Regions from separate parts of the Hymenobacter algoricola genome, predicted to be linked through region 2. Evidence: riboswitches for the same ligand, from Rfam matches in the RefSeq annotation. Region 2 holds a riboswitch; the other holds the start of a gene.
The links. Region 2 has a riboswitch for S-adenosylmethionine ahead of ABD842_RS07980 (phosphoadenylyl-sulfate reductase). Riboswitches for the same ligand answer to the same signal wherever they lie in the genome.
Positions count from the first base shown of each region.

Region 1 (15,858 bases), on a different contig from region 2:
CCGGCTCCAGGGCCACGCCGCCGGAATACATGTTGCCCTGCGGATCATAGGTGGCCGTAAAGCCCCAGTTGTCGCCGGACGAGCCGGTAAACGAGGAGAAGATGACGGTCGGGTCGATAAGCAGGGGCTGGCGGTGGTTGTAGCGGCCCAGGCGGAAGGAAACGGTGGTGCCGTTCAGCTCGAAGGCGCAGGCTACCGGCACGCGCTGGTTGCCGCGCTGCTGCCAGGCGCGCGGGGCCTGCTCGGTCACCAGTCCCACCGAGGTGCTGATGAGCAGGTTGCCATCCTTAAGCAGCACCTTCTCGGCCCCCGCGTAGCGCAGACGAATCTGGTCGGGGCGCGCCCCGGGCTGCACCGTGAAGTCGTACTCCAGCTGCTGGGTGGCATTCTCGTAGAGGTGCACGCCGATGCCCGGGTACACCTCGGAGTAGCGCAGCTGCCGGAAGCCGCGCACGTGGCTGGCCCAGCGGGCCGGGTCGTTGCCGCGGAAGTAGTTGCGCTGCTCGGTGGTGGGCTGCTCAGCGCTGATGGCCGGGGTAGCGCTGCCGCCCTCAAACGTGACGGAGTACGCGTGGGCGGGCAGCTTGTCGGTAGCCCCGGGGCTGTGGTCGTGGTGGGCCCGCAGCGCCGCCGGACTTATAAAGGAGTAGGTGAAGCCCGCCGGGGTGACGAACAGCCGACCCGCGGGCAGCGCCGCCGCGTACCGCACCCGGGCATCCCACTGGCCCTTGTTTTCAACGAATTCCAGGCTGGCGGCCGGCGTTTCGGATGGACGCGGCGCGGCCGCCGGGCGCAGGGCCGCCAGCAGCAGGGGCAGCAGCAGATAATAGCGGATGGTAGAAAGTAGCATGCTATAGAGGAAAAGACGACAGGCAAGTTACAACGAAAGATGTTGGGTTACCTGGCCCCAAAATCAGCCAACCCCGCATTCCAGCCGTAAGTTCTACCTTTGCCCGGCTCTTCCACCCCGGGCCTTTCGCCGTGCGTCGTTCCTTTGCTTTTAAGTGTACTCTGCTCGTTATCGGGTGGCTGCTGGTCGCCATTGCCAGCGCGCAGATTCCGGCGCGCACGTTCTGGCCGGCCTCCTTTGTGGCGCTGACGCTGCCCGTGGCCCTGGGGCTGAACCTGGCCGCGGCCCTGTACTGGCTGCTGCGCAACTGGCGGGTGGCCGCTGTGCCCATCATCGTGGCCGTGCTCACCTGGCCGCACTTCCAGCGCGGGCTGGCCCTGCACCCGCTGCACTCGGCCCCGGCCGCCGACCTGCCCGGGCAGCGCGTGCGGCTGCTCAGCGCCAACGTGCGCATCTTCAACGTGTACCCGCAGCTGCACGCCGACAACCCGCAGTCGCCGGACAAGATGATCCGGTGGATTGCCGCCAACCCGGCCGACATCATCTGCCTGCAGGAGTTCTACAATGAGCCCCGCAAGTCGAAGCTGGATAAGAATGTGATGAGCTCGGTGGAGCGTATCGGGCGGCAGACGGGGCGGCAGGTGTTCGTGTCCAAAACGCTGACCAACTGGATGGGGGGCGAGTTCGGCATGGCCATCTTCTCGCGCTACCCCATCGTGCGGCGCGGCACCATCAGCTTCGACAAGCTCAGCCAGAACCACGCCATGTACGCCGACCTGAAGCTGCCCGGCGGCGACACGGTGCGGGTGTTCAACTTCCACCTGCAGAGCATGAGCATGGAGGAAAAGGACATTGTGGACAGCTACTCGAGCAAGGCGGGCCTGCGGGCCAAAGGGCTGGGGCTGATGCGGCGCTACAAGCGCGGCCTTGTGGCGCGCAGCGTGCAGATCGATACGCTGATGCGGCGCTTTGACAAGTCGCCGTACCCGCTGCTGCTCTGCGCCGACCTCAACGACCTGCCCTACAGCTACAGCTACGACCAGTTGGCCGACCACTTCCAGAATGCCTGGGCCACGGTGGGCACCGGCGTGGGGGCCACCTACAACGGCCGCCTGCCCTTCGTGCGCATCGACAACCAGTTCGCGGGCCCGCAGTGGATTGTGGACGATTTCAAAGTCCACTACGAAATAGGTTACTCCGACCATTTCCCGACCTCGGCCGTGTACCGGCTGCGCTAGCGCCGGCGGATAATTTTTGCCGGGGCTAGTGCAGCCGGCCAATGGGATGTACTGCTAATGGAACTTTATATACTCCCGCAACCATGTTTTGTACTCACAGAGTACTGCCTTTGACTGAATCGGGACAATAAGCGACTATATAGCGTTTCATACAGGCCAAATCGGCGGGCGCATACCGGCGCCCGCCGCCCGCTAAATCTTTCTACTTTTGCTCCATGCAGCACCCGCTTTCCCTCTACAATACCCTTACGCGTCGCAAAGAGCCCTTCACGCCCGTCCAAGCGCCGTTTGCCGGCGTCTACCTCTGCGGCCCGACGGTTTATAGCGAGGCCCACATCGGCAACGCCCGGGGCCCGGTGGTATTCGACGTGCTGACGCGCTACCTGCGCCACCTGGGCTACACCGTGCGCTACGTGCGCAACATCACCGACGTGGGCCACCTGGAAAGCGACGCCGACGAGGGCGAGGACAAGATGGCCAAGGCCGCCCGCGTCCGCCACCTCGAGCCCATGCAGATAGCGGAGCAGTTTGCCAACCTCTACCAGCGCCACATCGAAGTGCTGGGCTGCCTGCCACCCGACATTCAGCCCCGGGCCACCGGCCACATCACCGAGCAGATTCAGCTGATTGAGGAAATCCTGGCCAACGGCTTCGCCTACGAAGTCAATGGCTCGGTGTACTTCGACGTGCCCGCTTACAACGCCGCGGGCCGGGCCTACGGCAAGCTTTCCAACCGGGTGGTGGAGGAGCTGCTGACCGGCTCCCGCGACAACCTGGCCGGGCAGGACGAGAAACGCTCCCCGGTAGATTTTGCCCTCTGGAAAAAGGCCGCGCCCGAGCACCTGATGCACTGGCCCTCGCCCTGGGGCGAAGGATTTCCGGGCTGGCACCTGGAGTGCTCGGCCATGAGCCGTAAGTACCTGGGGCAGCTGTCCGACATTCACGGCGGCGGACTGGACCTGATGTTTCCCCACCACGAGTGCGAAATAGCCCAGAGCCAGGGCAGCCACAGCCATTCCGATGAGGCCCGCATCTGGATGCACCACAACATGATAACGGTGAACGGGACCAAGATGAGCAAGTCTACCGGCAACTTCATCACCATCTCCGAGCTGTTTGAGGGCACCAACAAGACTCTCTCGCAGGGCTACTCGCCGATGGTGGCGCGCTTCTTTCTGCTGCAGGCCCACTACCGCAGCCCCATCGACATTTCCGACGACGCGCTGCAGGCCGCCCGCAAAGGCTACCGCAAGCTGATGAACGGCCTGCGCCTGCTCGACAAGCTGCGCCTGCCCGAAGGCACCGAGCAGGCTGCCGATACCAGCGCCGCCGACGCGGAGCTGCGCAAGCTCGTAGCCGACGTATTCGCGGGCCTCAACGATGACCTGAACACGGCCAAGGCCATGGCCAGCCTGTTTAACCTGCTGCGCAAGTTCAACGGCTTCTTTGCCAACCTGACTTTGCTGGCCGCCGTGAGCCCGACTGCCCTGGCCGAAGCCACTACCGCCTACCGCACGCTGGTGGTGGACGTGCTGGGCCTGGCCGACGAGCCCCGGGCCAACGCCGAAGACCTGCTGGCCCTCACCCTGGAGTTTTATCAGGAAGCCAAAACGGCCAAGGCCTACGACAAAGTAGACCAGATCCGGGCCGCCCTCAAGGGGCAGGGCATTATTATCAAAGACCTTAAAACCGGCATCGACTGGGCGTATGAAGAATAACCGGATCTGGCTGGCCTCCGCGCTGGCTGCCCTGCTGCTGGCCACCGGCTGCGGCGACGATACAACCAAGACGGCCGACACGCCCGATACCTCCGCTGCGGAGGAAGCCAAGCTGCCCGTGGCCCCGGCCTTCAGCGCCGACTCGGCCTACGCCTACACGGCCAGGCAGGTGGCTTTCGGGCCCCGCGTGCCCAACTCCAGGGCCCACGTAGCCACCGGCGACTGGGTGATTCAGAAGTTCAAAAGCTTCGGGCTGAGCGTGCAGGAGCAGCCGTTTGAGGCCATGGCCTTCGATGGCAAGCTGCTGCGCTCCCGCAACATCTTGGCCCGGTTTGCACCCACCGCGGCCCGCCGCATTGCCATCTTCACCCACTGGGATACCCGCCCGTTCGGCGACAAGGACCCCGTGCGCAAGAACGCGCCCATCGACGGCGCCTGCGACGGGGCCAGCGGCGTGGGCGTGGCCCTGGAAATGGCCCGCCTGCTGGCTCTGCAGCCCGACAGCCTGCAGCCCGCCGTCGGCGTCGACTTCATCCTGTTTGATGCCGAGGACTACGGCTACGATTCCTCGACCCAGGGTGAGCTGACCAACCAGCTGGCTGCCCAGGGCAAGGAAAGCTGGTGCCTGGGCTCGCAGTACTGGGCCGCGCACATGCTGCCCGCCAACTACAAGCCCAGCTACGGCATTCTGCTGGATATGGTGGGAGCCAAGGGCGCCCGGTTCAGCCGTGAGGGCCAGTCGCGCGAAAGTGCCCGCGACGTGGTGGATAAAGTGTGGAACACGGCCTCCCAGATCGGCTATTCCGACTACTTCATCTTCCAGGACAGCCCCGGCATCGACGACGACCACGTGTACACCAACCGGGCCGGGGTGCGCACCATCGACATCATCGACTTTTCGCCCGCCGGCGAGTTTCCCGCCTACCACCACACCACCCAGGACAACATGAGCGTCATCGACAAACGCACGCTCAAAGCCGTGGGCCAGACGGTGCTGCAGACGATTTACGGCGAGTAACTAACAGTCCGGTTTTTTGCTCTTTAGTCCTGCTTCGATAATTTAAAACACTGCTTGCCAGGCGCAGGCAGTGTTTTTTCGTGCCCTGCCCTTTGTCTCACTGCCAACGCCTGCTCCTGGCGGCGTTGGCAAATCCTACTTGCCTCATGTTGCGCTTTCTCAACATTACCGGCCGCCTTGCGGTGCTGGGGGCGCTGGCTGCCGCCTGCTCCCGCGACGAAGTAGCCCCGGCTACTCCGGCCATCGACGGCCACCTGGCTATGGGCAACCCCAGCGGAGCCGTAGCCGACGAAGCAGTACCGGCCAACTACCTGCTGGCTAAACCCCAGTACATCCTGGCTTACCACCGCGACAAGGGCATTCCGAACTGGGTGAGCTGGCACCTGGCTCCGGCCTGGCTTGGCCCGGCTCCCCGCCAGGACGACTTCCGGGCCGATGCCAGCCTGCCCGCGGGCTGGTACCAGGTGGCGGCCGGCAGCTACGTGGGCTCCGGCTTCGACCGGGGCCACAACTGCCCCAGCGCCGACCGCACGGCCACCGTGGCCGACAACTCGGCGACGTTTCTGATGACCAACATGGTGCCCCAGGCCCCGCGCAACAACCAGCAGACCTGGGCCGGCCTGGAGGAGTACTGCCGCACGCTGGCCGGGGCGGGCAATGAGCTGTACGTCATCATGGGTAGCTACGGCACGGGCGGCGTGGGCGCAAACGGGGCTAAAACCACGCTCGACCATGGCCGCGTAGCCGTACCCGCCCATATCTGGAAAGTTATTGTGGTGCTGCCCGAGGGCCGGCAGGATGCCGGCCGGGTGAGTGCCTCGACCCGCGTCATTGCCGTAGATACCCCCAACGACAACGCCCTCGACCCCGCCTGGGGGGGCTACCGCACCACCGTCGACGCCCTGGAGGCCGCCACGGGTTACGACCTGCTGTCGGCCGTGCCCGTCGCGGCGCAGAAAGCCGTGGAAGCCCGGGTGGATACCGGCCCGACCCAGTAAGTTAGGCTCAAGCACTTCCACCCAGCAGTAGTTTCGCGGCTGGGTGAAAGTGGTGCGCTAGGCGCGTAGCGCCAGGTAGTTTCGGGCAGCTTACGCATACTCCACCCGCGTGCCTGCAGCATCCACTACCATTCGCGCCACCCGCCCGCACATCAAGGCCATATTCTGGGGCTCGTGCCCTACCGGGAAATGATAAGCCACCGGGAAGTCGTACTGGCGGGCGTAGGTATCGATGATTTCGTAGGCCGTCTGGCCGAAGGGCACGGCGTTGTCGTGGGGGTCGGTGAAGTGGCCCACGAGCAGGCCGGCCAGGTCGCGGAGCTTGCCGGTGCGGTCCAGGTGCACCAGCATCCGGTCGATATTGTAGAGGTACTCGTCGATGTCTTCCAGAAACAGGATGCGGCCGGTGGTAGGGCAGTCGGAGGCCGTGCCGGTCAGGTTCTGCAGCAACGACAGGTTGCCGCCTACCAGCTCGCCGGTAGCGGAGCCGGGGCGGTTCAGCGCGTGCGGTGGGGCGGCATACTCCACCAGCTCGCCAAACAGGGCCCGGCGCAGGCTTTCCAGCGCTGCTTCGCCCCCGGTCTGGTTGAAGAGCAGCGGCATCACGCCGTGGATGCTTTCGTGGCCCAGAGCCAGCAGATGGCAGTTGAGGGTAGTAATATCGCTGAAGCCGGCAATCCATTTGGGCTGCCGGGCAAAGCCGGAGAAATCGAGCCGGTCGATGATGCGGGTGGTGCCGTAGCCGCCGCGGGCGCACAGGACAGCGCGGATTTCGGGTGCATCGAGCTGGTGCTGAAAGTCGCGGGCCCGCAGCGCGTCGGAGCCGGCAAACTGGTGGTGCTCGGCAGTAATTGACTCGCCCAAAACCACCGTCAGCCCCCAGCCCGTGAGGATATCGACGGCCGCGGCCACTTCTTCTGCCGAAACCTTGCGGGCGGTACTGACAATGGCGACCTGGTCGCCGGCGCGGAGCGCGGGAGGAGTAGTGGGCATACGGCAGCAGTTAGCAGCCGCGAACTTACGCAACAAAGTCGGGGGCTACTGCAACGGTCCTGCTGAGTCCCACGCAGCATCTGGCCGGGTTTTCAGCAGGACCTTTGGTACCACTTTAGAAAGTATAGTTACATCAGCGGCTGATTTCTTCCAACCCCTGCTTCTCGTCCAGGGCTGCCGTGGCCGGCCGTACGTTGCCGGTACGGGCCACGAAGGCGCCGGCTTTGCGCAGCGCGTCGCGGTGCTGCAGCAGGGCGTCGAGCGGTACGAAGCCCACGATATAGCCGTCCTCGTCGGCCTCTTCGGTGATGTCGGTGAAGCCGAGCTGGTCGAGCAGTAGCTCGTTGTCGGTGCGGAGGTAGATTTCCAGCTCCAGATCGGTGGTGTAGACCAGGGGCGTGGCCTGCAGCTTGGCGTAGGCGTAGCGGAAGTCGCCGCGCAGGGCCGCCAGATCGGCCAGCACGGCCGAGCCGGTGGGGTGGCCGCCCGCGCCCCGGCCCCGCAGAAACTGGGTGCCGGCAAACTCAGCCTCGATGATAACGCCGTTGAACTCGTCGTCTACGGCGTACAGCGGCGACTCGCGGCCCACGAACTGCGGGGTTACGAGCACCGTCAGCTGGCCGTCGGGCAGTAGGTAGAGGCCGGCTACCACCTTTATCTTCTGGCCCTCCAGGCCCGCGTAGGCAATGTCGGTGGCGCCGATGTGCTCAATGCCCAGGTTCAGCACCTGCTCCGGCCTCAGCAGTACGCCGTAGGCGTGGGCCGCCAAGATGACGGCCTTGGAGCGTGGGTCGAAAGCGGCCATGTCGAGCGTGGGGTCGGTTTCGGCGAAGCCTTTAGCCTGGGCTTCGGCCAAAGCCGGGGCGTAGTCGGAGCCCTCGGCGCCCATGCGGGTCAGCACGTAGTTCGACGAGCCGTTGAAGATGCCGCTCACGCTGCGCAGCGGCTCCTGCCCGAAATACGCGTCCAGGGTACGAATGACGGGGATGCTGCCGCAGACGGCCGCCTCGTAGAGCAGGGTGCCGCCGTGGGTTTGCTGCAGGGCCACCAGCTCGGGCAGGTGGCGCGCGACCATGGCCTTGTTGGCCGTCACCACCCGCCGGCCCCGGCGCAGGGCCGTGCTCACGAGCCGAAACGCCTCCTCCGCATCGTCGATTACCTCCACCAGCACGTCCAGCGCGGGGTCGGCCAGTAGCTCATCGGCGTGGTAGGTGAAGTGCTCGGCGGGCAACGACCGGACCTTGTCGGGGTTCTTGACGGCAATGCGCCGCACTTCGGCCCCGAACTCGGGCAGGCGCAGGAGGATGTCGTAGATTCCCTGGCCCACGCAGCCAAACCCGATCAGGCCCACGCGCAGCGGCGCGGGGTGGGTTGGCGCTAATGTAGAGCCGGAATTACCGGACGAAGGACTGGACATAGAATCGTTCGAGAAGATGAGTGATTTGGGCGGTTTCAATCAGGAAGCCGTCGTGGCCGAAGCCGGAAGCCATTTCGGCGTACCGGGCGCCGCCAATGTGGCGGGCCAGCAGCTGCTGCTCGGCGGGCGGAAACAGCACGTCGGAGCTGATGCCGATAACCAGGGTGCGGGCCCGGATGTGGCGCAGGGCCGTTTCGACGCCCCCGCGGCCGCGGCCCACGTTGTGCGAGTCCATGGCCCGGCTCAGGGCCACGTAGCTGTAGGCGTCGAAGCGGGCCACGAGCTTGGCGCCCTGGTACTGCTGGTAGGAGCTGGCCCGGAAATCGGTGAGCCGCTCCCCATCCGGCTCAGCCTGGCTACCGGCGTAGGCGTCGTAGCTGCGGTAGCTGAGCAGGGCCACGGCCCGGGCCGCCTGCAGCCCGGCCTTTCCCCCGTCCGGCGTAGCCGAAAAGTAGGTTGGGTCGGCGAAGATGGCCAGCCGCTGGGCCTCGTTGAAGGCAATGCCCCAGGGCGAATGCTGGGCGCTGGTAGCCAGCAGCACCAGGTGGTCGAACACGGCGGGCTGCTGCACGGCCCACTCCAGCGCCTGCTGCCCGCCCAGCGAGCCGCCAATCAGGGTGTGAATCTTGGCCAGGCCCAGCTGCTGCCGCAGCTGCTCGTGGACGGCCACCATGTCGCGGATGGTCACCAGCGGAAACTCCTGGTAGAGTGGCTCGGCGCCGGCTGCTACCGGCGTGAGCGGACCGGTAGAGCCGTAGCAGGAGCCCAGAATGTTGGCGCACACGATAAACCAGTCGGCGGGGTCGAAATGGCCGCCGGGGCCGAACAGGCCGGGCCACCAGCTGAGCACGTCGGCGTTGGCCGTCAGGGCGTGGCACACCCAGATAATGTTGTCGCGGGCGGCATTCAGCGTGCCCGCGGTGTGGTAGGCTACCCGCACCGTCGGCAGCACCGCGCCGCTTTCCAGCGACAGGGGCGTGGGCAGGGCAAATACCTGGGAGCTGTTCATATATTCTTGTTTGGCACTTAAAGCTTAGATTTTAGAGCTGAGCACCTGGACCAATGCCCGCAGTTCAGGCGTTTCAGGCCAGACTCTGAGCTCTGAGTTCTATTTTCTCAGGTTTCAATTCTGGGTTTTCAAACTACTACAATAGCGCACGGGCTGAACCAGCTAGAATGCCGGCTCAACCCGGGCTATTGTGGGTTTGGGCAGGCCGTCTCCTCTCTCACAACAAAACGACCCGCCCGCGCCCCAAGCTGCTCCGACCGGAAAAGGCGGCGGCTTCCGCCTGCGCTAAAAAAGCTGCCGCCGGTTTCCTCTCTCTAGACTTCCAGCGGAGCAGCGTGTTCTACCTCGGGCTGCAGCAGCGTGCTGCCCGATTCGTCCGGCGTAGCGGCGTTGCGCACGGCCTCAAAAGCCTGGGCCAGATCCGCCCGGATATCGTCGAAATGCTCGATGCCCACCGACAGCCGCAAGGAGGTCGGGGTGACGCCGGCGGCCAGCTGCTCGGCTTCGGAGAGCTGCTGGTGGGTGGTGGCCGAGGGCTGAATGATGAGCGTCTTGGCGTCGCCCACGTTGGCCAGATGACTCACCAGCTTCAGGTTGTCGATGAAGCGCGTAGCCGTTTCCTTGCTGCCTTTGAGCTGGAAGCTGAGCACGCCGCCAAAGCCGCGCTTCAGGTATTTCTGGGCCAGGCCGTGGTAAGGGCTGCTTTTCAACCCCGGATAGTTCACGCTTTCCACCTGCGGGTGCTGCTCCAGCCAGGTGGCCACGCGCAGGGCGTTTTCCACCGTCCGCTCCACCCGCAGGCTCAGCGTTTCGAGGCCGATCAGCAGCTGAAACGAGTTGAACGGGCTGATGGCGGGGCCAAAGTCGCGCAGCCCTTCCACCCGGGCCCGGATGATGAAGGCAATGTTGCCGAACGGCCCGCCCTTGCCGAATACGTCGTTGAATACGAGGCCGTGGTAGCCTTCGGAAGGCTCGGTGAACTGCGGAAACTTGCCGTTGCCGAAGTCGTACGTGCCGCCATCCACAATCACGCCGCCCACGCTGGTGCCGTGGCCGCCAATCCACTTCGTGGCCGACTCCACCACGATGTGGGCCCCGTGCTCCAGGGGCCGGAACAGGTAGCCGCCCGCCCCGAACGTGTTGTCCACAATCAGCGGCAGGTCGTGCTTGTTGGCAATGGCCGCAATCCGCTCGAAGTCGGGGATGCTGTAGCTTGGGTTGCCGATGGTTTCGAGGTAGATGGCCTTGGTGTTGTCGTCAAGCAGCGCCTCGAAGGAGGCCGGGTTGTCGCCGTCGGCAAAGCGTGCCTCGATGCCCAGGCGCTTGAATGCTACCTTAAACTGGTTGTAGGTGCCGCCGTAGAGGAAGGCCGTACTCACGAAGTTGTCGCCGGCCTGCAGGATGTTGTTCAGGGCAATGAACTGGGCCGCCTGCCCCGAGCTGGTAGCCAGGGCTGCCACGCCGCCTTCCAGGGCCGCCACGCGCTGCTCAAACACGTCGGTCGTCGGGTTCATCAGGCGGGTGTAGATGTTGCCGAACTCCTTCAGGGCAAACAGGTTGGCCCCGTGCTCAGCGTTCTTGAACACGTAGGACGTGGTCTGGTACAGCGGTACGGCGCGGGCGCCGGTAGTGGGGTCGGGCTGCTGACCGGCGTGGAGCTGCAGCGTTTCGAAGTGATGGGCTGGCGTGGACATACTGGTTCGGAGGTTAAGAAGGATTACGGAAAGAAAAGACAGGATTTGAGCCGGGAGCCAAGACTCCCACGGGACCGGGCCAGGCGCGGCCCTGCGGCTGAAAAGCGGGGTCAGGAGCCAGCCGGGACCCCGCGGGAAGCGCACAAAAAGTGGCTGCCGGATGCAGGGTAAGCCGTAAAAAGAAAAAAGGGAGGGGACGCTAGGCCAGACTCAGGCTAGCAACAACACGCGCAACAACAGCCCATTCGCATGCGGGCGGCCTGGGGGGCCGCAAGGGCCAGCGCAGCAGAACTGCGGAAACCCATCGGCCGGCTGGCTTGCCGCGCAGCAGCCAGAGGGGAAGGGTTCGGAAGGGCGGAGGAGGGGGAATTTTTCATGGCACTCAACTTATCTGTCCCGCGGGCCTGGGCCGGTCGGGCAGGAATTGGCACCTTTCGCTTTACCGAAGGTTGCCAGTGGGTCACGGAGCCTGTTCTCTCGCCACTTCTGCATAAAGTCTGAAAATCGCCCCACCGTTAGCGGGGGAGTACCGGATTGGTAGGTGCAAATGTACACCCGGAATTGAGAAGCGCAAATCCGGGGAAAAGTTTTCCGTCTTTTTCTCTGGGGCACAAAAAAACGCTGCTCCGGGCCGGAGCAGCGTTTTTGGCAGGAATCAGGGCCGGGAAAAGACCTACAGCGTCGGCAGTGTCAGGACCTGGCCTACTTCGATATGGTCGGGGTTGGCGCCGATGGTGGCTTTGTTGGCATCGTAAATCTGGTGCCACTTGGCAGCGTCGCCGTAGTGGTTTTTGGCAATTTTCGACAGCGAGTCGCCGCTGGCTACGGTGTAGGTGCTGCCGGCGGCCGCGGGCTTGGCGGCGCCATCTTTGGTACCGAAGAAGTCGGTGCCCCCGGCAGCGGCGGGCTTGGGCGCTTCAACGGGTTTTTCTTCGCCTTTATTGCTGAGGAAATCGAACAGTCCCATGGTTGTGTGTCGGTTAGGGTGAATGGAGAGAAGATTCGTAGTGGCCTAAGCCTCACGGTTTCAGGCGTTCTTACGCCCCGCTACTGATTAGGTTGCCGCGAACAGAAAGAGAATATAGGGCCTTAACTCTTTTCCCCGCTTGCCGTAAGAAACGCCGGCCCAAGGCTATGCCTGGGGTCATTGATGCTGACTTCTCCCCTCTTTTCAACCCTCACACCCCCTTTCCATGAACCGCGCCACCACTCCCCTGCACTACCTGGCCAGCCTGCTGCTGCTCGTAGCCCTGTTCGTCTCTAGCTGCAGCCAGCCCGATAAGGTCGGCGAAACCAACATGCTCTACGGCACCGAAAGCAAAGTGTGGAAAACCGACAAGGAAACCACCGCCACCGGCGACAAAGTAGCCCAGACCGATGCCGACGAGGATACCGAGCTGCGCTTCTTCGCCAATGGAACCTTCAACATGACTTCGTCCGCTCAGACTATGCAGGGCAAGTACGTGTTCGACCAGCCCGGCAAGAAAATCACCCTCACGCCCGACGGCGGCACCACCAGCATGGCCTTCGACGTGACCAACCTGACGGAGAAGAAAATCACCCTGAAAGGTGCCGACGGCTCCTCCATGATGCTGGAAGCCGAATAAGGCTCTGGCCCCAGAATCAACCAAACTGCTGAAAGCCCTTTCGCCCCGTGCGAAAGGGCTTTTTGTTTCTGAATAAGTAACTGATGTTACGCGCGGCATTACTGAAACCCTGTTTGAGGAGCTAGAAGGCAGAAGCTGGAAGGCAGAATCAGAGCAGGTTGCAGATTCAAGGTGCGTCTGCTTTGGCACCCGTTTCGTTCCTTCCTCTTTTGCCTGCTCCCTCAACTCCTACGCTTCCAACTCCTAACTCCTGTCCTGACTCCTAACTTCTCACAGCCGACAACCCGCCTCACGCTGCGTAACATCAGTAAGCAATTAGGACTGGGCGGGTCTGGCTGGTTTCGGAGAAAGCCGTTAGCTTGCCGCATTCTTATCCTGCTTACCTCGATCATTACCCAATGGCTCTTTTTACCCGTCTGCTGACGGCCGGCCTGCTTTGCGCCAGCCTTGCCGCGCCAGCCCAAACCACCACTGCTGCACTGGTGGTGCACCCCATCCGCAGCATCAGCACCGCCGATACCAGCTTCGCCGATCTGGAATTTTTAACCCGGGAAATCGGCTCGGCCCGGGTGGTGCTGCTGGGTGAGCCCAGCCACGGCGAGGGCAACGTGTTTGAGGCCAAGGCCCGGCTCGTGCGCTTTCTGCAGCAGCGCATGGGCTTTACTACCCTGGCTTTCGAGAGCGGCTTCTACGAGGTGAACAAGGCCCAGCAGCAGCTCGATGCGGGCGTGTCGGCTTCGGAAGCGCTGGGCAACAGCGTGTTCGGTATCTGGACCGCCACCCAGGAATTTCAGCCCGTGGAAGACCTCATTGCGGCCCGCAAGCTGCGCGTAACGGGCTTCGACTCCCAGCTGACGGGCGCCTACGGCGAGGAGCTGGTCGACGATCTGGAGGTTTTTCTGGAGTCGCAGAAAGCCAGCGCCGCCATCAACTACGACTATCTGGACGAGGTGCTGGGCTTTATGCAGCATTTCAACGGCTTCCCGGCCGGCCACACCCTGGGCGAGTGGGAGCGGAACGTGAAGCTGGCCGACCGCCTGCTGGCGGGCGCGGGCACCACGCCCGCCCGCCGGGCCGCCGCCGAGCAGTGGCGCCAGACCCTGCGCAGCCTGCAGACCATGGCCCGCGACTACGTGCAGAACGACCCCGCGGTGAAAGACCACCGAACCTTCCAGGCCCGCGACAACAACCCCCGCGACGCGCAGATGGCCGACAATCTGCTGTGGTACCTGCGCCAGCACCCCCAGGAAAAAGTGATTTGCTGGGGTGCCACGGCCCATTTTGCCAACCAGATGCAGCTGATCGACAACGCGGAGATTCAGCAGTTCCGGCCCATGGGCTGGCACGTGAAAAAGGCCCTGGGCGCCCAGGCCTACATTCTGGGTACGGCTACCGCCGGGGGCAGCTACGCGGCCGTGGGCGAAGCCAGCCAGCCCATTGCCGCTCCGCCCGTTGGCAGCATGGAGGCCCGCCTCGACAGCCTGGGGGCGGAATATCTGTTCCTGAACCTGAAGCAGAACTACGGCAGCCGCCGCTTTTCGGCCTACTCCATCATGGAATATACCCCACTGGTAGCGGAGTGGGCGCAGGTCGTGGATGGCATCCTGTTTCTGAAAACCACCCGCCCGCCCCGTCTCCGGACGCGGCCGGCCGCCGAACTGGTAGCCGTGCCCGATTCGGCCGGGCAGGTAGCCCGGGCCGCCGCGGGTAAAGTGCCGGCCGGTGCTACGCCCGGCCTGGTGCTGCGCCGGGCCGCGCCGGCCGCCGGCAACCTGACCGTGCGGGGCCGGGTAACGGACCGCAAAACCCGCGCGGCCGTGCCCTTTGCCTCGGTGGCCCTGCCCGCGTTGGGCCTGGGCGTGATGGCCGATGCGCAGGGTAATTTCGCGCTGGCCGTGCCCCGTACCGCTACGGGAGCTACGCTCCAGGTGTCGAGCGTGGGCTACGGGATGGTCAACGTTGCCGTGGCAGCTGGTCCGCTGGCGGTGGTGCTCACGCCGCAGGCCTACGCGCTGGGCGACGTGCGGGTGAGCGGGGAATCGTTGAATCCGCGCAAAATCATGAAGAGAGTGCTGGCGGCGGCCCCGGCCAACTACGAGCAGAACGACTACGTGGCGCAGGTCTACACGCGCCGGCAGATCAGCAACTTCGACACGCTGCGGCACGCGGTGGAGTACGTAAGCCAGATTTTCGAGCCGGCGGGCTACCGGCACTTTGGGGGCGGATTCCTGATGATGGGGCCTACTCAGAAACACCGGGTGCAGGAAACCAACGTGCTGGTGCAGAGTCCGACTCCGCTGGGCCCGTTCGACCTGGCCGAAAGCGGGCAGGGCTTCTACTCCGCCGCCGCCGACCCGGTGCGCATCTCGCCCCTGTTTAAAAGCCGGACCCTGGGCAAATTCGTGCTGCGCCTGGACAGCGTGCTGCAGCAGGGCGACGAAACGACCTACCTGATCAGCTTCGCCGCGAAGCGGGCCAACCACCGCACTACCGGCACCTACCTGGAGGCCGGCTACTCCGGCCGCGTGTACGTCCGCCAGCAGGACCACGCGGTGGTGCGCTACGAAGCCCTGTGGCAGGGCGACACCGTGCAGATGAATGCCACGGCCCACAAATACTACGGCCGTCAGAATCTAACGGCCCGGCTGTACGCCAGCGTCCTGACCGATTCGCGGACTTCGCACGTGGTGACCTACCAGAAGGCTGCCACCGGCCGCTACTACGTGGCCACCAGCGCGGCACAGGGCATCAGTGCGGGCCGGGTACTGGGGAAGCGGCCCTTCTTCAACCAGAAATTCTGCGAGGAGCACTTCTCGGTGCTGCCGGCCGGTACGCTGCCGCTGCCCGCGAATCCGGAGCTGGACCCCCGGTTCGCGGGCAGTGAAACCTACCAGCTGAACTATGTGAAGCACCGCCCGGCGTTCTGGCAAACCTACCAGCGCCCCGCCCCGGCGGAGCCTGCGCCCACGCTCAACGCAAAGCAGCCGTAGCCTCGGTGGCCGGCTGGTGCTGTCCGAACACCCGGGTAATCCAGCGGGGCAAAAAGTAGGCGCCCAGCACCAGGTACAGGTAGTACGTGACGATGCGGTAGAGCAGCACGATGAAGTTGGTCATGGTGGGCGTGCCGATGAACTTACCGAAGAAAGTGGGAAACGCGCCCTCGGCAATGCCCGCCCCGCCCGGCGTAATGGCAATCAGCAGAATGACTTTGTAGGTGAGGTTGCGGCCGAAGATCAGGGCAAATTCGCCGGCGCTGACGTCCACAAAGGCGGCAATAATGCAGCCGATAACGGCGTAGCGGGCCGTCCAGACGAAG
Region 1 covers NZ_BAABDH010000015.1:68,948-84,805, forward strand. Annotated here, with positions in the region: gene ABD842_RS03715 (DUF7948 domain-containing protein) at 1-850, opposite strand, end outside; gene ABD842_RS03720 (endonuclease/exonuclease/phosphatase family protein) at 982-2,088, shown strand; gene cysS (cysteine--tRNA ligase) at 2,304-3,806, shown strand; gene ABD842_RS03730 (M28 family peptidase) at 3,796-4,824, shown strand; gene ABD842_RS03735 (DNA/RNA non-specific endonuclease) at 4,971-5,822, shown strand; gene ABD842_RS03740 (S66 peptidase family protein) at 5,913-6,815, opposite strand; gene ABD842_RS03745 (homoserine dehydrogenase) at 6,949-8,232, opposite strand; gene ABD842_RS03750 (homoserine O-acetyltransferase family protein) at 8,210-9,241, opposite strand; gene ABD842_RS03755 (O-acetylhomoserine aminocarboxypropyltransferase/cysteine synthase family protein) at 9,556-10,935, opposite strand; SAM riboswitch class I at 11,320-11,432, opposite strand; gene ABD842_RS03760 (LysM peptidoglycan-binding domain-containing protein) at 11,609-11,902, opposite strand; gene ABD842_RS03765 (hypothetical protein) at 12,129-12,542, shown strand; gene ABD842_RS03770 (erythromycin esterase family protein) at 12,941-15,532, shown strand; gene ABD842_RS03775 (lysylphosphatidylglycerol synthase transmembrane domain-containing protein) at 15,513-15,858, opposite strand, start outside.
Region 1: it holds a riboswitch for S-adenosylmethionine, as region 2 does, so the genes downstream of both, ABD842_RS03755 (O-acetylhomoserine aminocarboxypropyltransferase/cysteine synthase family protein) here and ABD842_RS07980 (phosphoadenylyl-sulfate reductase) in region 2, are expected to answer to the same signal.

Region 2 (15,858 bases):
CGATCCGCTGCAGCTTACCCGCCGCTGCCTGACGATTCTGCTGGCGCTGCCAGCCCTGCGGGAAGTAGGGGTACTGACCGGTAGCGCGAATGAGCACGCCGACTCCCTGCAGCAATTGGTGGCGGCTTCGACCACGCAGCGCCGGTTTTACCAGAGTGCTTCGGCCAGCGAAATGGTGACGCTCTTGCAGCAGTACGATGCCATCATTTGCCCCGCCAGCACCATCTTGATTGAGAGTTTGGTCTTGGGCAAGGCTGCCCTCACCGGCTATTATGCCCTAAACCAGCAGCCCTTGGCGAACTACGTGCATCAACACCAGCAAGCGCATTCACTTGGCAGCTTCACTGCCCTTTCCGACGCGGCCCTTCAGGAAGCGCTGACCCGGGGCCTGCAGGCGCTGGCCCACGAACCCCGCCAGCCCTACGTGCAGCAGTTAATGCCCCAGAAGCTGCAAGCGGAGTTTGCATTGCTGCGCCAGGGCTGATTATGCCTGAGACTCGGTTATCTTTACCGGTATGGAAGAAACAGATCTGGTTCCGCTCAGCAAAGCCTACGCCTCCGCGCGGCTAGTGCTGCGCAGCCTCAAGCCCTCCGATATCGATGCTTCGTTCCTGAGCTGGTTTCAGGATGACGAACTAATGCGTTTCTACACCAATTCCCGCCAGACTCACTCCCGCGAATCGCTGCTGCAGAACATCAACCAGGGCATCCAGGCGGGCACTTCCTACGTTTTCGCCATTATTGGTCGGGAAACGAATGCGTGCATTGGTACCATCAAGTTGGGCCCCATCAACCATGACCACAAAATTTCTGATCTGGTCGTGCTCATCGGGGACCGGCGCTTTCATGGCCAAGGGCTGGCTATTGACGCCATTCGACTGGGCAATGCCATTGCCTTCGAGGAGTTTGGTATTCGTAAGCTGTTCGGTGGGATGTTCGAAACCAACCAGAGTTCCTTTAAAGCCTACACCCGCGCTGGCTGGGTGGAGGAAGGCCGGCTGAAAGGGCATTACCTGGTCGATAACCAGCCCGTGGACCGGATTCTGGTAGCCTGTTTCAACCCAGCATTCTTTCCTGAGCGCGCTTAAGTTTTCTTTTTCATGGCTACTCACTCCATTGGCGGCCGCCTTGTCGGCCCCGACCAGCCCCCTTTTATCATTGCTGAGCTTAGTGGCAACCACAACCAGGACTTGAGTCGCGGTTTGGCCATTGTCGATGCCATGGCCGCTGCCGGTGCGCACGCCATTAAGCTGCAGACTTACACGGCCGACACCATGACGCTGCCCGGTGTGCACCGCATTGAAGATCCTAACTCTCTCTGGTATGGCCGTGAGCTACACGATCTGTACCAAGAGGCCCACACGCCCTGGGAGTGGCATAAGCCGCTGTTCGAGCGCGCCAAAGCGCACGGCATGCTTGCTTTCAGTTCGCCATTCGATGAATCAGCAGTGGATTTTCTGGAAACGCTGGACGTGCCGGCCTACAAGATTGCGTCGTTTGAGAATACCGACTGGCCCCTGCTGCGGCGGGTGGCGGCCACCGGCAAACCCGTCATCATGAGTACTGGTGCCAGTACGCTGGCCGAAGTGGCGGAGGGCGTAGCAATTCTGCGCGAGGCGGGCTGCCACGATCTGACTCTGCTCAAATGCACCAGCACCTACCCTGCTACGCCCCAAAACACGAATCTGCGCACTATTCCCCATTTGGTGCAGCTTTATGCAGATTGCGTTATTGGCCTCTCCGACCATACCATGGGCGTGGGAGTGGCCGTAGCGGCTGTGGCACTGGGCGCAAGCGTGATAGAAAAGCACGTAACACTTCGTCGCGCCGATGGCGGGGTGGATTCTGCCTTTTCCTTGGAGCCAGCAGAGGTAGCTTCTCTCGTGGCCGAAACCGAGCGGGCCTGGCAGGCCTTGGGGCAGATCCAGTATGGCGTTCAGCGAGCCGAAGAAAACAGCCGCCTCTATAAACGCTCATTGTATGTAGCTCAGGATATTGCGGCTGGTCAGCTCTTCACCAAAGAAAACCTGCGGGTAGTGCGCCCCGGCGACGGGTTGCCTCCCCGCTATTTCGATCAGCTCCTCGGCAAGCCTGCCCGCCAAAGCTTGAGCGCCGGCAAGCCGCTGACCTGGGATGCCCTGTAGCCAATGAGCTCTGAAGCTGTCTTCGTGGCCCGCATCCGCAACCAGCTCCAACTGCGGTTCACTGACCTGTTTTTCTCGTTGCCCGAGCCGGTACTGAGTCCTATTTCACCCACCAGCCCCCTGCGCCGGCTCGCCAAAGTTGTCGGCTACGCGGCCCTGCGGCTCGTTGGCAACGTGTTCCGGCCCATCCGCAACCCCGAGCCACTGCGGGGCGCGGTGTGGCTGTACGTGGTGAGCCAGAATAACTACGAGGCGCTGCAGTTCATCCGCACGGCCCGGGCCGACAGCGTGCTGGTGGCGGGGCAAAGCAAGGAAATCGGGCGCTACAACGCGGCCGTCAACCGACTTTCGCTGCGGCGCAAGCTATTATACTACTGGCAGTTTCCGTTGGTACTGCTGGGCTTGCTGCACACCGAGGGCCGGCGGGCCTGGCGGTTTTTCGACCTGATTTTCAACGCCGTCGGCTACTACGAGGTGTACGGGCGGGCCCTGCGCCACTACCGGCCCCGGGCCATCATCTTCGCCAACGACCACAACGACGACAGCCGGGCCCTGCTGCTGGCCGCCCGGGCCTGCGGGGTGCCCACGGCCTACGTGCAGCACGCCAGCGTGAGCACCAACTTTCCGCCGCTGGGCTTCGATCTGAGCCTGCTCGAAGGCCAGGACGCGCTGGACAAGTACCGGCAGTGCGGCCCCGTACCCGGCCGGGTGGAGCTGGTGGGCATGCCCAAAGCCGATGCTTTTCTGGCCAAAAAGAACCTGAATCCCACCGTGCAGCGCGTGGGAATAGCGTGCAACTCGCTCGATGCCACCGCTGCCATTGCCGCCGTCGTAGACCACCTGTTCCGGGATTTTCCCGACCTCACCTTCACCTTCCGCCCCCACCCCGGCGACCGGCGCGACTTCCGCTTTCTGCGCCAACACCATCCGCAGTTGCTGGTTTCCGATGCCCGGCAGCAAAACGTATTCGAGTTTCTGGGCCAGCAGGACGCCCTGATTGCTGCCGACACCAGCACCCACCTTGAGGCCACCCTGCTGAACGTAGTCAGCCTCTACTACCGCTTCGGCACCCACGGCATTGCCGACGACTACTACGGCTACGCGGCCCACGGCCTCGTGGACCGCGCCCACTCCCTGCCCGGGCTAACGGCCCTGCTGCGCCAGTACCAGCACCACAAGCCCGCGGAGCACTACCGCCGCGCCGCCTACTACAACGCTACGCTCGGCACCCCCGACGAAGGCCACAGCCAGCAGCGGGCATTACGGTTGCTGGACGAATGGTTGAACCCCACTCCGTAGGAACAACTCTGCGTCCTCTGCGGGAACCATCGCCGGAACGCAACCGGCGCCAGAACCTTACTTTGCACCATGCTGCCGCCCCTGTCCGCCACCGCGCCCGTTACCGCCGAAACCCGACTGACCTACGTGCTCCGGCATTTCCGTCAGGCCTACGCCGACGTGCCCACTGTTTCGATAGGCTACCGGGACGCGCAGATTCAGGTAGCGGAAGCTGCCGGGCAGTTTTTCAGCCAGATCAACCTTTACCCGCCCGAGCCGGTCTGGCGGGACTGGCTGGGCCACCCAATTCCCTTCTTCTTCGGCCCGGCCGCCGACCAGCCGCTGCTGGAGCTATTGCCCGATGGCCGCGCCCACATCCACGCCGATATCATTTCCGCAGCTTTCTACCTGCTCAGCGGCTGGCAGGAATACCACTGCGACGAGCGGGACCGGCACGGCCGCTTTCCCTTCGCGGCCAGCGTGCAGCACCGCTACGGCTTCGTGGCGGTGCCCGTGGTCAACTACTATTTCGACCTGCTGAAAACGGCCGTGGAGCACGTCAGCGGCCAACCGTGTCAACTGCGCCGCTGGGCGGCTGATGCCCCTTTTGCGGCCTTCATCACCCACGATATCGACAACCTGTACAGCGCCTGGAAAGCGCCCGCCAAACGGGCCTTAAAGCGACTCGACGCGCCGGGTTTCGGTCGGCAGCTGTGGCAGCACTGCACCCGCTCCGACGCCTGGGACAACCTGGCGCTGGTGCAGCAGATAGTGGCGGAATACGGCGCGAAAAGTACGTTCTTCTTCCTCCTCAATCATCAGCCCACCAACGGCACGCCCAATGCCGACTACCGGCTGACCCCTGACTTAAAAGTCCGGATAGAAAAGTTAGCGGCGGACGGGGCGGAAATAGGTGTCCACGGAAGCTTGGGTACTGCCCGGCGAGCTAACGACTTGCGGCAGGAAGCGCAGCAGCTTCCCGTTGGGGCCCTTGGCAACCGGTTTCACTACCTGAGCTGGGAGCCGCGCCTTACGCCATCTGCTCTTGCCGCGGCAGGCCTCCAATACGACACCACCCTGGGCTTTGCCGAGCATTTCGGCTTCCGTAACTCCTACTGTCATCCGTTTCACCCGTTCGACTTCACGCAGAATCGGGTCACTGATTTCCTCGAAATCCCGCTCAACGTGATGGACGCCACGCTTTACCATCCTAACTACCTGCAGCTGACCCCCACCGAAATTCTGCCGGCCCTCACGCCGATGTTCGGGGAAATCGAGCGGTTCGGGGGCGTGTGCACGGTACTCTGGCACAACGAGAACTTCGACCCGGCCAACCTTCACAACGGCCCGCAGCAGTTCCACGTCCTCATGGACTACCTTCGCAGCCGCAAAACAGCCTTCGTCAACGGTCGGGACATTTGTTGCCGGTTGCCAGTTGCCGGTTCCCAGTTCGCTCAGTCCTGAAACCAGTAACTACCAACTCACAACCGATGACCGGCAACTGGCAACTCATAACTGACAACTGATTTGGGTATCGTTCAGCGGCAGGGGCTGCGCAACACCATTATTTCCTACCTCGGGCTGGCGCTGGGCTTCGTCAACACGGCCCTGGTGCTGCCCCACCTGCTGGCTCCCGAGAAGTTGGGCCTGACGACGCTGCTGGTGTCCAGCGCCACGGTGTACGCGCAGTTTGCCGCTTTTGGGTTTGCCAGCGTGGGCATCCGCTTTTTCCCCTACTTCCGCAACCGCGAGGCCGGCCACCACGGCTTTCTGCCCCTGCTGCTGGGCCTGCCCCTGCTGGGCTTTCTGCTGGTCACGCTGTTCTACGGGCTGGCCAAACCGCTGCTGCTGGCCCGGTACGCTCCCCAAGACGCGGCGCTGCTCGTGCCCTACTACTGGTGGGGCAGTGCGCTGGCGCTGTCTACGCTGCTCTATTCCCTGCAGGATGCCTACCTGAAAGGGCTGTACCACACCGCCTTTTCGGGCTTTCTGCAGGACATTGTGCTCAGGGTACTTATCGTGGGACTGGCTCTGCTGTATGGCAAAGGCTATATCGACTTTCACGAGTTCGTGCTCGGCTACATCGGGCTCTACGGCATCATCCTGCTGCTGCTGACGGCCTACCTGGGCTATATCGGGGAGCTGCACCTGCGGCCCACCCGGGCGGCGCTGCGGGTGCGGCCGGTGAGCGAAATTGTGCGCTTCGGCGGCTTTGCCCTGCTTTCCAGCCTCTCGGGCAGCATCCTGGGCTACATCGACTCGTGGATGGTGAGCGCGCAGCTGGGGCTGGCGGCGGCCGGCGTGTACGGCATTGCCTACAACATCAGCACGGCCCTGACTATTCCGGCCCGCTCGCTCAATAAGATTGCCTTCCCGCTGCTGGCCCAGTACTGGAAAGACCAGGACCTGGCCAAGATGGCCGACTTCTACCGCCGCACCACCCGCCTGAACACGGCCCTGGGCTGCTACCTCGCGCTGGGCATCGGGCTGAACCTGGACTTCATCTACTCCCTGATCAAAAACCCGGTGTACGCCACCGGCACCACCGCCGTGCTGCTGCTGCTGGCCGGCCGCCTGTTCGACGGCATCACCGGCGTCAACGGCCTCATCGTCGTTACCTCGCCGCGCTACCGCTTCGATTTGATTTTCAACCTGTTTCTGGCCGGCAGCACGGTGTTTATGAACTGGCTGCTGATTCCACGCTACGGCCTTACCGGCTCGGCCCTGGCTACGCTCCTGGCCATCGTCAGCATCAACGCGGCCCGCACCTGGTTTGTGTGGTATTCCTACCGCCTGCAGCCCTTCGACCGGCGCATTCCGCTCATCATGGCCGTGGCTGCCGTAGCTGGTTTCGCGGGCTGGCTGGTACCGTTCACCCACTCGTTTCTGGTCACCATGCTGGTGCGCTCCGTGGTGCTGACCATTGGGTACGCGGGGCTGGTGCTGGGCACCAATGCGGTGCCCGAAGCCCGGGATTTACTGCTCGGCCTGAAAAAACGTTTATTACCTTAGGTAATCAGGTATTACCTTAAGTAATTCATTATCAGCTACAAGAATTCCTTACCTATTCTATTCAACTAGCTTGTTTTAAGATAGATAAAATAATAATTAGGAAGTTCCAAAATCGGGCTACTACATTTGCAGCACCAATTCTTTACCCCCCAAAGGATTGTTTTTATACAGAGGCGTGGAGAGACAGGCTCGACGAAACGCCGGCAACCATCCGCAAACCCGCGGAAACGGTGCCAAGTCCTGACCATATAAAAACAAGTTGCCGTGAAAACTTCTGCCAACCCCCGCACCACCACTGCCACCCTCTCTGCTCTACAGCATGGATGTTGGGGCATGCTGCTGGGCGGCCGGTGTTGTTAGTCCGGCTCACCCCCGCCCTTTTTCCTGCCCGTGCCCTGTTCTTAGCTAGCTAAGGCAGTTTCCCGCACCTCTTTTTCGGCTCCCGCAGGACAGCCGGCCCGGCTTTGCGCCGCCTTATGGCGTCCGGGCGCTTCGTGTCGTCGGCCTTTTCTGCCCGGAAAAGCCCCATCCTTCCTTCATTATGCAAGTAGCCTCCCAGGCGCTGGTCCTCGACCTGCGCCGGCAGCTCGCCGGGCTTTCCGCGGCCGAAGTGCTGGCCGTCGTCGCCGCGCAGTTCCCCCAGCAAGCCGTTTTCTCGACTTCCTTCGGCCTCGAAGACCAGATCATCACCCACCTGATCTTCGAGCACAACCTGCCGATTACCGTCTTCACCCTCGACACGGGCCGCAACTTCCAGGAAACCTACTCCACCTGGAGCAAGACCCTGCGTCGCTACGGCCAGCCCATCGACACCTACGCTCCCCGGCCGGCCGGCGTGGAGCACCTGCTGCGCGAAAAAGGACCCAACAGCTTCTACGACAGCGTGGAAAACCGCAAAGAATGCTGCGGCATCCGCAAGGTGGAGCCGCTGAACCGGGCGCTCCAGGGGCAGCAGGCGTGGTTTACCGGCATCCGCGCCGAGCAGTCGGCCAACCGGCACGACATGCACGCGGTGGAGTGGGACGACACGCACAAGCTCCTCAAGTTTCACCCGCTGTTCGACTGGACTTTCGCCCAGTGCTGGGACTATGTGCACGCGCACAGCATTCCGTTCAATCCGCTGCACCAGCAGGGCTTCGTGAGCATCGGCTGCGCGCCCTGCACCCGGGCCATCAAGCCGGGCGAGGATTTCCGGGCCGGGCGCTGGTGGTGGGAAGACCAGACGGCCAAGGAATGCGGCCTGCACGGCACCCACAGCAGCCCCGATCCGGAGGTGGAGCCGATAACGGCTAACTAAAACCGACTGTCATCCTTCATCTGGCGTCCGCTTGCGAAGGACCTTATGGGATATGAACGATGGGTGTGACAACGACTCGCTCCAACGTGATAAGGTCCTTCGGCTTTCGCCTCAGGATGACAGGAAATCAAATACTGACATCCCGACCATATGAGTATCCTGCACTTCGATTACCTCGACCGGCTGGAAGCCGAAGCCCTTCACATCCTGCGGGAAGTGGCGGGCCAGTTTGAGCGGCCGGCCCTGCTGTTTTCGGGCGGCAAAGACTCCATCGTGCTGACGCGCCTGGCCGAAAAGGCCTTCCGCCCCGGCCGCTTTCCCTTCCCGCTGGTGCACGTCGATACCGGCCACAACTTCCCCGAGGTGCTGGCCTTCCGCGACGCGCTGGCCGCCGAGCTGGGCGAAAAGCTTATCGTGCGCAGCGTGGAGGATACCATCCGGCGGCAGCGCCTGCGCGAGCCGGGCGGCAAGTTCCCCAGCCGCAACCCGCTGCAAACCTACACCCTGCTCGAAACCATCGAGGAGTTTGGGTTCGACGCCTGCATCGGCGGGGCCCGCCGCGACGAGGAAAAGGCCCGGGCCAAGGAGCGCATCTTCTCGGTGCGCGACGAGTTTGGGCAGTGGGACCCCAAGCGCCAGCGTCCCGAGCTCTGGAACATCTACAACGGCCGCATCCAGCGGGGTGAAAACGTGCGCGTGTTCCCGATTTCGAACTGGACCGAGCTGGACGTGTGGCGCTACATCCAGCGCGAGAACATTGCCCTGCCCAGCATCTACTTCGGCCACCCGCGCACCTGCGTGGTGCTGCCCAGCGGCCAGCTGCTGGGCCTCAACGAGCACCTGCGCCTCGACGACACCGACGAAATCGTGGAGCGCCAGGTGCGCTTCCGCACCGTGGGCGACTCGACCTGCACCGCCGCCGTGGAGAGCGACGCGGCCACCATCGACGACATCATCGCGGATCTGCTGCTGGCCAAAGTCAGTGAGCGGGGCGCCACCCGCCTCGACGACAACATCTCCGAGGCCGGCATGGAAGACCGCAAGCGCAACGGCTATTTCTGAGTGGTGAAGATTTTTCAGAACGTCATGCTGAGCGAAGCCGAAGCATCTCGCCAGCGTGGTAATCATGAAGTACCAACCTGCCATCAGCACGCGAGATTCCTCGGCAAGCTCGGAATGACGTTCTGCAAACGCACCATTTCACAACCTCCCCAAGACCCCAAACCCATGGACCTTCTCCGATTCATTACCTGCGGCAGCGTCGACGACGGCAAGAGTACGCTGATCGGCCGCCTGCTCTACGACTCCGACTCCGTGTCCTTGGACGTGCTGGCGGCGCTGGAAAACCGGCCTACCGTGCACGGCACCGTGGATCTGGCCCTGCTCACCGACGGCCTGCGGGCCGAGCGCGAGCAGGGCATCACCATCGACGTGGCCTACAAGTACTTCACCACGCCCCGGCGCAAGTTCATCATCACCGACGCGCCGGGCCACGTGCAGTACACCCGCAACATGGTCACGGGCGCCTCCACCGCCGATCTGGCCATCGTGCTGGTCGATGCCCGCCAGGGCGTGGTGGAGCAGACCCGCCGCCACTCGCTGCTGGCCGCGCTGGTCGGCATCCGCCACTTCGTGCTGGCCGTGAACAAGATGGACCTGGTGGGCAACGACGAGGCCGTATTCGACCAGATCGTGGCCGACTATGCCGCCGTGGCCGACCAGCTCCGGCTGCCCCACGTGACGGCCATTCCGCTCAGCGCCCTGCTCGGCGACAACATCGTGGCGCGCGCCAAAAACCTGCCCTGGTACGCCGGCCCCAGCCTGCTCGAGCACCTGGAAAGCGTGCCGGCCTTCGAGGAAGCCACCAGTGGCGAGCCGCGCTTCCAGGTGCAGTTCGTCATCCGGCCCCAGACCGACGACTACCCCGACTACCGCGGCTACGCCGGCCGCATCCAGAGCGGGGAGTACCGCCGCGGCGACCGGGTATACGTGCTGCCCGGCGGCCGCGAGTCGGTGATTGAGGCCATCGAAGTGGATCAGCGGGAAGTGGAAGCTGCCGCCGCGCCCCAGGCCGTGATCCTGCGCCTGCGCGACGAGCTCGACATCAGCCGCGGCGACGCCATCGTGCCGGTGGGCAGCGCGGTGCGCGTGGCTAAAGAATTGGAAGCCACCGTGTGCTGGATGGACGAGCGGCCCCTGTGGCCCGGCCGCAAGCTGCTGGTCCAGCACCACTCGGCGGTGGTGAAGGCGGTGGTGTCGGCCATCATCTACAAGGTGAACGTGCGCACCTACGGCCGCGCGGCCACCGAGTCGGCCCAGCTCAACGACATCGTGGGCATCCGCCTCAAGACGGCCACCCCGCTCGTGGTCGACACCTACCAGCAGAACCGGGCCACGGGAGCTTTCATCCTCGTCGATGAGCTCAGCGGCGACACGCTGGCCGCCGGCATGGTCGAGGCCGTGCAGCACAGCTTCGTGCCCGAGCCGCCGGGCTTCACGATTTAGGACTGAGCTTCAAAAAAGAACGTCATGCTTGATCTGGCGTCCGCGTAGTCGAAGCATCCCGCGTGCTGACGTCTGAGTGGTAATCCAACATCAGCACGCGAGATTCCTCGGTTCCTGGCCTGAGGCGCCACGTGCTCGGAATGACCGCCGGTTTAAACACCCAATCCTTTCCCCATGTCCACCTTTTCAACCTCTACGCCCCGCCTGACCGTGCTCGGCGCGGGCCCCGGCGACCCGGAGCTGTTCACGCTCAAAGGCGTGCGGGTGCTGGGCGAAGCCGACGTGGTGCTCTACGACGCGCTGGCCAACAACGACCTGCTCGGCTTCGTGCGGCCCGGCGCCCCGCAGGTTTTCGTGGGCAAGCGCCGGGGCCTGCGCAGCTACGCCCAGGACGAAATCAACGCCCTCATCGTGGAAAGCGCCCGCCAGTACGGCCACGTGGTGCGGCTCAAGGGCGGCGACCCGTTCGTGTTCGGGCGGGGCCGGGAGGAAATGCTTTTCGCCGAGCAGCACGGCCTGCTGACCGACTACGTGCCGGGCATCAGCAGCGCCGTGGCCGCGGCCGGCAGCGTGGGCATCCCGGTCACGCACCGCGGCAGCAGTGAAGGCTTCCGGGTGATTACGGCCACCACGGCCACCGGCGGGCTGTCGGCGGCCGTGACCGACGCGGCCCGCTCCCGCACCACAACGGTGATTCTGATGGGCCTGAGCCAGCTGGCGCGCATCGTCGACATCTTTGCCCGGCACGGCCAGGCGCAGACGCCGGCGGCCATCATCCAGAACGGCACGCTGCCCACGGCCCGGCTCGTGACGGGTACCGTGGCTGAGCTGCCGGCCCGGGCGGCGGCGGCGGGTCTTGGCGCCCCGGCCATCATCATCATCGGTGAGGTAGCCCGGCTGGCCACGGCTGAGGCGGCCGGGCCCGCGGTATTTTCTGACCTGCTTTCCTACGCTGAGGTGGCGTAGATCCAATAAAAAAGAACGGCATGCCGAGCGAAGCCGAAGCATCCCGCGTGCTGACGAATGAGCCGTAACTATCCTGCCCAGCAATGTTGTGCATCTCTGCTGCTTCGTCTGATTGGCAGGCCAACGACGCCACGCGGGATGCTTCGGCTTCGCCTCTGCCTGACGGCCTTGTTTCAGCAACGGCCGCCCGCCGCCACTCCCGACACCCGACTATCCCTCCACCACCATGAGCCTTCTTCCCCAAAACCAGACGCTGCCCCTGGGCTTCGACGACGACACGCTGCAGCGCCTGACCACGGGCCTGTCTGACCAGCAGCTGACCTGGCTCAGCGGCTACTTCTACGGCCGCACCAGCGCCGGGCGCAGTGAAGTGCAGCAGGCGGCGCTGGCCCAGGCTGGGGCCCGCCCCGCGGTTGCCGCCCCCGCCCCGAAGCTCACGATTCTCTACGGCTCCCAGACCGGCAACGGCAAGAAGGTAGCCCAGCAAACCGCCGACCAGGCCCGGCAGCGCGGGGTGAAGGTGAGCGTGCAGGACGTGAACGACTACGCCACCCGCTCGCTCAAAACCGAGCAGCAGCTGCTGCTGGTCGTCAGCACCCAGGGCGAGGGCGAGCCGCCGGTGGCCGCCGAGGAGCTGCACCAGTTTCTGCTCAGCAGCCGCGCCCCCCGCCTGCCCGACCTGCGCTACTCGGTGCTGGCCCTCGGCGACCGGAGTTACGTACAGTTCTGCCAGACCGGCCGCGAGTTCGACGAGCGCCTGGCCGAGCTGGGCGCCCAGCGCCTGCTGGCGCGCGTGGAGTGCGACGTGGACTACCACGAACCCGCCCGGCAGTGGGCCGAGCGGGTCCTGGACGTCATTGCCGCCGCCGCCGGCCCGGTTACTTCCGGCAGCAGCAGCTACGTGGCCGCTGCGCAAACCCTGGCGGAGCCGGCCCCCGAGCCCTACACCAGCCGCCACCCGCTGGGGGCCACCGTGCTGGAGAAGATTCAGCTCAACGGCTGCGGCTCGACGAAGGAAACCTACCACCTGGAGCTGTCGTTGGCCGACTCCGGGCTGCACTACGAGCCCGGCGACGCACTGGCGGTGGTGCCGCGCAACGGGGAGGCGCTGGTGGATGAAGTGCTGCGCGCAGCCCGCCTCGATGCTGCGGCCCCGGTGCAGCTGTCGGGCCTGGAGCTGGAGCTGGGCCTGGCCCTGACCCGGCAGCTGGAGCTGTCGGTGCTCACGCGCGACGTGCTGGAGCGCTACGCCGCCCTGGCGCCCCACCACTACCAGCTCCGGGAAATCGTGGCCGACCTGCCGCAGCTGCAGCACTACCTGTACGGCCGCGACGTGGCCGATCTGCTCACCGAGTTTCCTGCCGAGCTGTCGGCCCAGCACCTGGCGGCCGTGCTGCGGCCCTTGCCGGCCCGGGCCTACTCGCTGGCCAGCAGCCTGCTCGTGCACCCCGACGAGGCTCACCTCACCGTGGCCGCCGTGCGCTACGCCGCCCACGGGCGCCGCCGGCACGGCGTGTGCTCGTCGCACCTGGCCGACCGGCTCGCCCCCGGCGACGCGGCCCAGGTGTACGTGGAGCGCAACGAGTACTTCAAGCTGCCCGCCGACGGGGCCACCGACATCATCATGCTGGGCGCGGGCACCGGGGTGGCCCCGTTCCGCGCCTTCGTGGAGGAGCGCGTGGAGCTGGGCGCCGCGGGCCGCAGCTGGCTGCTGTTCGGCAACCCGAACTTCACCACCGACTTCCTCTACCAGGCCGAGTGGCTCCAGCACCTCAGGCGCGGCACGCTCAGCGCCCTCGACGTGGCCTTTTCGCGCGACCAGGCCGAGAAAGTCTACGTGCAGCACCGCCTGCTGGAAAAGGCGCGCGACGTGTACGGCTGGCTCGAAAACGGCGCCCACTTCTACGTCTGCGGCGACAAGGCCCGCCTGGGCACTGCCGTTCAGGAAGCGCTGAAGCAGGTGGTGCAGCGCGAGGCCGGCTGCTCGGCCGAGGCGGCGGCGGACTACCTGCGCGCCCTCAAAAAGCAGCGCCGCTACCTGGAGGACGTGTATTGAACGACTGTAGAGACGCGTATTCGCGTCTTCCGCAAGAACGACCCACGCCGCGCCAACCCAGGCCGCCTGAACAACATCAGCAACGACGAGGCGCGAAGGGCCGTGCCCCTACGTCGTTCAGAATGACGTGGGCAATGGGAGGATGTCTCAGTCTGCCCTTTGCTTCGGTTTGAACTCAGGTGATAAGTTTTTGACACCCTCAAAACTTATCACCACCCTGGTCTGCCTGCACCCTGATTATAAATTTTCGGTACCCTCAAATTTTATAACCACTCTGGTCTGCCTGCACCCTGGTTATAAATTTTTGGCACCCTCAAATTTTATAACCTACCCCGCCCTACTCTTCCCCAACCAACGCCCCTGTCCTGCTCCATGAACGCCCCGGTCCCTGCGAAACGATGTTGATAGCCGCGCCTGAGTCCAGACGCCGCGCGGCCCCGCCCTTCCCGCTACCAACCGCCTTTCCATCCTCCGCTTACCTGATCATGCGCCAGCCATACCCCACACTTCTGCTCATCCCGCTGCTGGCCGTGGGCGCGGCGCTGCCGGCCTTCGCCCAGGACGACGTGGTGGCCATCAGCGGCGCGGTGCGCGAGGCCGGCACCCAGCAGCCCCTGCCCGGCGTGAGCATCAGCGTCAAGCACGGCCCGGCCGGCGTACTCAACGACGCCGACGGCCGGTTTGCGCTGAAGTCCAGGCTCCGGTTTCCCTTCACCTTAGTGTTCAACATGCTCGGCTACGACGCCAAGGAAGTCCGTGCTGACGTCTGGGTAGTACTCCAACGAGGCCACGCGAGATTCCTCGGCAAGCTCGGAATGACAACGATTTTGTTCTGACTGCCGGCACCTTCTCATTACCAACCCGCCCCACCAATGGCCGACCCAATAAAACTCTCCGAAGTTGAACTCGTCAAGGACGCCAGCAACTATCTGCGCGGCACCATCCCGGCGAGCCTGCGCAACCGCGTGACGGGCGCGCTGAACCCCGACGACACGCATTTGATCAAGTTTCATGGCTCCTACCAGCAAACCGACCGTGACCTGGAAAGTGAGCGGAAGCGCCAGAAGCTTGAGCCGCTCTACTCCTTCATGATCCGGGTGCGGGTGCCCGGCGGCGTGGCCACGGCCACCCAGTGGCAGCAGATGGACGCGCTGAGCGACGAGTACGCCAACTCCACGCTCAAGCTCACCACCCGCCAGACCTTCCAGCTCCACGGCGTGCTCAAGCGCGATTTGCAGCAGACCATTGCCGGCTTCAACCACGCCCTGCTCGACAGCATTGCCGGCTGCGGCGACGTGAACCGCAACGTGATGTGCAGCGCCAACCCCCAGGAATCCGACTTGCACCGGCAGGTGTACGAGGCTTCGGTGGCCATCAGCCACCACCTCACGCCCCGCACCACGGCCTACTGGGAGCTGTGGCTGAACGGCGAATCGACCTACTCCAGCGCCGTCAACGAGGGTGAGCAGGAAGACTTCGAGCCGATTTACGGCAAGACCTACCTGCCCCGCAAGTTCAAGATTGCCCTGGCCGTGCCGCCCACCAACGACGCCGACGTCTTCGCCAACGACATCGGCCTGGTCGCCATCGAGCAGGACGGGCAGCTGCTGGGCTTCAACGTGGCCATCGGCGGCGGCATGGGCATGACCTTCGGCATGAGCGAAACCTACCCGCGCCTGGCCGACGTCGTCGGCTTCGTGCCCGCGGCCCAGGTGGTAGAGGTGTGCGAGCAGGTGCTGACGATTCAGCGCGACTGGGGCAACCGCGAAAACCGCAAGTTCTCCCGCCTCAAGTACACGATTGACAGCGTCGGCCTCGCCGTGTTTGTGGCCGAGCTGCACCAGCGCCTGGGCTACGAACTTGCTCCGGCCAAACCCTACCGCTTTGAAACCTCCGGCGACGCCTTCGGCTGGAGCGGCGGCCCGGACGGCAAAGCCCACGTCACGCTGTTCATTGAGGGCGGCCGGGTAGCGGACCAGGAAGGCTGCATGCTGAAGGCGGCGCTGCGCGCAATTGCCGGCTTCCACACCGGCGAGTTTCGCCTGACCGGCAACCAGAACCTGGTTATTGCCAACATCAGCCCCGCTCATCGGGCCCAGATTCAGACGCTGCTGGAAACCCACGGCGTGTGGAGCCGGACCGAGAAGCAGACCGCGCTCCGCCTGAACTCCCTGGCCTGCGTGGCGCTGAACACCTGCTCGCTGGCCTTCGCCGAAGCCGAGCGGTATCTGCCCCAGCTGCTGGACCGCCTCGACGCCGTCATCCGGGCCAACGGCCTGACCGACGACGGCATCCTGATCCGGATGACGGGCTGCCCCAACGGCTGCGCCCGGCCCTACCTGGGCGAAATCGGGCTGGTGGGCCGCGCCATCGGCAAGTACAACCTCTACCTGGGTGCCAACCACGCCGGCGAGCGGCTCAACAAGCTCTACCGGGAGCAGCTCGACGAAGACGGCATCCTGCGCGAGCTGACGCCCCTGCTCGAAGCCTACGCCCGGCAGCGCGGGCCGGCCGAGCGGTTCGGGGACTTTGTCGTGCGCCACGGTGTTGTGGCGGCCACCACGCACGGGCAGAACTTCCACGCGTAGCGGGCAAGCACG
Region 2 covers NZ_BAABDH010000024.1:34,552-50,409, forward strand. Annotated here, with positions in the region: gene pseG (UDP-2,4-diacetamido-2,4,6-trideoxy-beta-L-altropyranose hydrolase) at 1-484, shown strand, start outside; gene ABD842_RS07955 (GNAT family N-acetyltransferase) at 516-1,088, shown strand; gene pseI (pseudaminic acid synthase) at 1,101-2,144, shown strand; gene ABD842_RS07965 (glycosyltransferase family protein) at 2,148-3,443, shown strand; gene ABD842_RS07970 (DUF7033 domain-containing protein) at 3,513-4,886, shown strand; gene ABD842_RS07975 (lipopolysaccharide biosynthesis protein) at 4,950-6,434, shown strand; SAM riboswitch class I at 6,595-6,689, shown strand; gene ABD842_RS07980 (phosphoadenylyl-sulfate reductase) at 6,976-7,731, shown strand; gene cysD (sulfate adenylyltransferase subunit CysD) at 7,882-8,793, shown strand; gene ABD842_RS07990 (sulfate adenylyltransferase subunit 1) at 8,959-10,236, shown strand; gene cobA (uroporphyrinogen-III C-methyltransferase) at 10,411-11,202, shown strand; gene ABD842_RS08000 (assimilatory sulfite reductase (NADPH) flavoprotein subunit) at 11,429-13,258, shown strand; gene ABD842_RS08005 (carboxypeptidase-like regulatory domain-containing protein) at 13,744-14,094, shown strand; gene ABD842_RS08010 (NADPH-dependent assimilatory sulfite reductase hemoprotein subunit) at 14,131-15,846, shown strand.